2 regions of the Secundilactobacillus malefermentans genome follow, and region 2 is predicted to be linked to the other one. Evidence: predicted binding sites of a transcription regulator. Region 2 holds the regulator's gene; the other holds the start of a gene.
What was found. The regulator LexA, encoded in region 2, represses DNA repair genes until DNA is damaged. The targets are predictions, from matches to a motif close to CNAACANNTGTTNG.
Positions count from the first base shown of each region.

Region 1: uvrB (excinuclease ABC subunit UvrB) is a predicted target of LexA. The motif match lies at 1,539-1,552, and genes of this name have one in related genera.

Region 1 covers NZ_CP042371.1:1,563,759-1,566,248, forward strand. Annotated here, with positions in the region: gene galU (UTP--glucose-1-phosphate uridylyltransferase GalU) at 1-446, shown strand, start outside; gene trxB (thioredoxin-disulfide reductase) at 537-1,478, shown strand; gene uvrB (excinuclease ABC subunit UvrB) at 1,631-2,490, shown strand, end outside.
Region 2 covers NZ_CP042371.1:1,784,710-1,787,199, reverse strand. Annotated here, with positions in the region: gene FGL90_RS08795 (ABC transporter ATP-binding protein) at 1-516, opposite strand, end outside; gene FGL90_RS08790 (YneF family protein) at 645-869, opposite strand; gene FGL90_RS08785 (DUF896 domain-containing protein) at 957-1,205, opposite strand; gene lexA (transcriptional repressor LexA) at 1,347-1,976, shown strand; gene FGL90_RS08775 (hypothetical protein) at 2,024-2,257, opposite strand; gene FGL90_RS08770 (hypothetical protein) at 2,276-2,490, opposite strand, start outside.

The DNA.
Region 1 (2,490 bases), 220 kb from region 2:
AAACTGGTGCATCAACACTTGCTGTTATGAAGGTGCCACACGAAGAGACCGCAAAGTATGGCGTAATTGATCCAAGTGAAGAAGTTAAACCAGGTCTGTTTAATGTTAATTCATTCGTTGAAAAACCAGATCCAGCAGATGCACCATCAGATTTAGCAATCATTGGTCGTTACCTGTTTACCCCAGAAATATTTAAGGCTCTGGAGAATACGAAACCAGGTAAAGGAAACGAAGTTCAATTGACGGATGCGATTGACTTACTGAACACAACTCAGCGAGTCTTTGCGCGCGAGTTCAAGGGTGATCGTCATGATGTTGGTAATAAATTTGGTTGGCTCCAAACAAATATTGAATATGGATTACGTCATCCAGAAGTTAAGGATCAACTCCGTAGCTATATTAAGATGCTTGGCAAACAATTAACGAATGAAGATTCAAAAAAATAATTAAATCAAAATTGAGTTAAAATATTGGACAGACTTACTTTTCGATAGTAAAGTACAGGCTAGTTATTATAAACGACTGGAGGAGAGAATTTGGCAAAAGAATACGATGTAATCGTGATTGGTGCTGGACCAGGCGGCATGACTAGCGCTTTGTATGCTTCACGAGCAAACCTGTCCGTTTTGATGTTAGATCGCGGAATTTATGGCGGTCAAATGAATAATACAGCCGAAATTGAAAATTATCCGGGTTACTCATCAATTTTAGGACCAGATTTATCCCAAAACATGTATGAGGGGTCAACCCAATTTGGTGCTGAATATGGTTATGGTACGGTTGAAAGCATTGAAGATCATGGTGCTTATAAGCTTGTAAAAACAGATTCTGATAGCTATCAAGCTAAGGCGATTGTGATTGCAACCGGCTCTGAATACAAGAAGTTGGGCGTTGACGGTGAAGAGTCTTATGGTGGCCGTGGTGTCTCATACTGTGCAGTTTGTGATGGTGCGTTTTTCAAAAATCGCGAGGTTGTCGTGGTTGGTGGTGGTGACTCTGCTATTGAAGAGGGAACCTATTTAGCAAAACTGGCTTCCAAAGTGACGGTTGTTCATCGTCGTGATCAGTTGCGCGCACAGAAAATTCTTCAGGATCGAGCATTTGCCAACGATAAAATTGACTTTGTTTGGAATACCAATGTAGAGGAAATTTTAGGCGACGACATGAAGGTTACCGGCGTGAAGGTTGTTAATAACCAGACGAACGAAGAAAAAGTAATTGATGCATCTGGCGTTTTCATTTATATTGGCATTCTACCAATGACTGAATCATTTCGTAATTTAGGTATTACTGATGATGACGGTTGGATTTTAACCAATGATAAAATGGAAACCAAGGTTCCGGGTATTTATGCCATTGGTGACGTTCGTAAAAAAGAACTTCGTCAGATTACCACAGCTGTTGGTGAGGGCGGTATTGCGGGCCAAGGTGTGTTCAATTTTATTGAAAATCTAAAAACCCAAGTGAATGTTAAATAACTAAAAATTGACCTTTAATAGGTCAATTTTTTTGTATTTTACGGTAAGTGGGATAAGTAGCGAAACTATGTTCGGTATGGTAAAATAATTCGGTAAACAACAGGGAGGCAAGTGCTTTCCTTTTTTTGAGTGGAAAACTATGGAGGTTAGACATGATAGAACGTGAAGATAATCGTGAATTTAATTTAGTTTCAAAGTATCAACCAACCGGTGACCAACCGACGGCCATTTCTGAACTAACAAACGGAATAAAAACTGGCAAAAAAGAACAAATTTTGATGGGTGCCACTGGAACTGGGAAAACCTTCACGATTTCTAACGTTATCAAGAACGTCAATAAACCCACTTTGGTTTTATCGCATAATAAGACGCTAGCAGGACAGCTTTATGGTGAATTCAAGGAATTTTTTCCAGATAATGCGGTGGAATATTTTGTGAGTTATTACGACTATTACCAACCAGAAGCCTACGTTCCTTCGAGTGATACTTATATTGAAAAAGACTCATCGATTAATGATGAGATTGATAAACTACGACATTCCGCAACTAGTTCGTTGCTAGAACGAAACGATGTTATCGTTGTCGCATCTGTTTCCTCGATTTTTGGATTAGGAGATCCCACTGAATATAAGAATCACGCCGTTTCGCTACGTGTGGGTCAACAGATTGAACGAAACGATTTGATGCGTAAATTGGTTGATATCCAATTTGATCGAAACGATATCGATTTTCAACGTGGACGTTTTCGAGTTCATGGGGATGTTGTCGAAATTTTTCCAGCTTCGAGGGATGAACGAGCCTTAAGAGTTGAATTTTTTGGTGACGAAATCGACAGAATTCGTGAGGTTGATTCTTTAACCGGCGAAGTTGTCGGTGATAGAGATCACGTTGTCATTTTCCCGGCCACTCATTTTATGACGAATGAGGATACGATGGGACGAGCAATTGAGGGAATTGAAGCAGAGCTAAAGGATCGGCTTGCCTATTTTGAAAAAGAGGGTAAATTACTTGA
Region 2 (2,490 bases):
TGCCAGTAATGGAAATGGAATGATTGCAATCAATGTTAATCTCCAGTCAACAAACATCATCATTGCAATTAACGTCGTGCCACCCGTGATGATTGAATCGGCGAATTGCAAAATACCGCCACCCGCAACTCGTTGAATAGCGGAAAGGTCATTGGTCGCATGAGCCATCAAATCTCCGGTTCGGTGCCGATTATAAAATGGCCGATCCATGTTCATGAAGTGTGAAAAAAGTCGAGTTCGTAGCACCCGCTCCAACTTTGCAGCGCCACCCCAAATAGCGGTTCGCCAAATATACCTTGCCACATACTGAAAAATAGTGGCGCCTAATAATAGTGCTAATAAAAAAACAAGTCTTGAACTCGTTAGTTGCTTGTTATGAATTAAATCGATTAAATTACCTATTAATCTAGCTGGAATAATCCCGATGACCGCAGTTAACAAGAGTCCAAGTAACCCTCTAAAATAGGTTATTTTCTCCTGCTTGAAATACCAGGATAATTTTTTAAATATTCCCAAAAAGGCTCACTTCCCAAACACATTAAATTTTAATTAAAGTTTTCTTAATAATACCATAAGTAGACAAAAAAATACCCCGCGCTGAGTTCAAGCATCCAGCTTTAGGGTACAAATCAAACGATATTGATCTATTGTTTCTTTGCTTGTTGTCGCATTGTATTCATCATCTGATGAAGTTTCTTTGCAGATGGTTTTTGTCCCATTTGCATCATCATAGCTCTTATTTGATCTTCGCTAATTGGCGGATTATCTTTCAGATAATTCTCCATGTACTTGCGAGCGCCAAAAAAGCCACCAACAGCGCCAAGTAAGAGTGCAATTACGACTATTAGTATCCAGATACCAGTCGACAAAGTGAATCCCCCTTTAAAGTAACATTTACTAGACTAGTTTACACAACTATCGTCTAAATTAAAAGGTCGTCTGCCTTTTAAATTTAATTAATCTTCTCGAAGTCCCTTTCCACGCTGAACTTTTCGAACTTTTTCTGGGGTGACTTCCTTACCACTCTTATCAAAAACCTGCATCATTTCAACTTGGCTTTTGAAACTTTCACGAAATTTTTGTAGATACTTTGCCCGCAAATCTTTGCGCTCAATTTTCTCTACTTCTGATAATTCCTCTTCTTTTGCCTTATGTGCTAGTTCGTTTATTCTTTTAATTAATTTTTGCATTTCACTATCAGCCATCTATTCCACTCCTTTTTCACAAAGAATATAGTAACAACCTTTACCATAAAGTGCAATCAATTAAACCGAACGTTTGTTTGAAAGCTTTAAATATCTATGGTATGATTTATTTAAAAATAGAACGCATGAGGTGAAAGTGCCATGACAAAAGGATCCGATAGTAAGCAAATGGAGGTACTTAGTTTCATTCATCAACGTGTGGGTGAAAAAGGATATCCTCCTACAGTTCGTGAAATTTGTGAAGCAGTTGGCTTAAAATCAACCTCCACAGTTCACGGTCATATCAGCCGCTTAGCTAAAAAAGGTCTTCTTTCAAAAGATCCAAGTAAGCCCCGAGCGCTTGAAATTACCCCCTTAGGTATTGAAGCTTTAGGAATTACCGTAACGCCTAATAAAATCCCCGTCCTCGGGACAGTAACTGCGGGTGCTCCAATACTAGCAGTACAGGAAGCTACTGATTATTTCCCAGTTCCCGATCACTTTGCAGCAGAAGCCGCCGATTTATTTATGCTAACAATTCGAGGAGAAAGCATGATAAACGCCGGCATTTTGAACGGTGACCAAGTAATTGTTCGAAAGCAACAAGTTGCCGACAATGGCGATATTGTCATTGCTCTAACGGAAGAAAACGAAGCAACCTGCAAACGATTTTTCAAGGAAAAAGGATATTATCGACTTCAACCCGAGAATGATACGATGGCACCCATTATTTTGGACCAAGTTTCTATTTTGGGTAAAGTTGTTGGTCTTTACCGCGATGAAATCTATTAATTTTTCTAACTAAAAAATGCACCCGCCATTATGTGACGGATGCATTTTTACATTGCTGCCCTAATTTCTGCATTTTCTGAAATGGATTCGCTTTCAATATTATCAAAAGCAACAATCGTTTTTTCTGATAATTTAATTGCTTGCCATCGATCATCAGGATGAAATTCAATGATCTTAACCATTGCTGATCTCGTATACAATTTTTCTACTATCCCAACAAAACTATTTTTAAATTTTCCATTTGGGCTACAAATTACCTTATCATCAACTTTTACCGTCATTTTCATTACCTCTATTCTTTAATTTCCATAATTTATCACTCGAAGTGACTTCAACTCTGTCGGGCAAGCCGTTATAACAAAATTTAGTTCCGATACTCGCTGTCTATCTTTGAAATAAAAGTTTAATACTTCAATAACAACATTACTCTGCAAAACTTGAATGACTTTTCCAATTACAGGCCCCTGCAATTCTTCCGCTGATTCATACCTTACTAGTTCGCCCTGCTGAAATT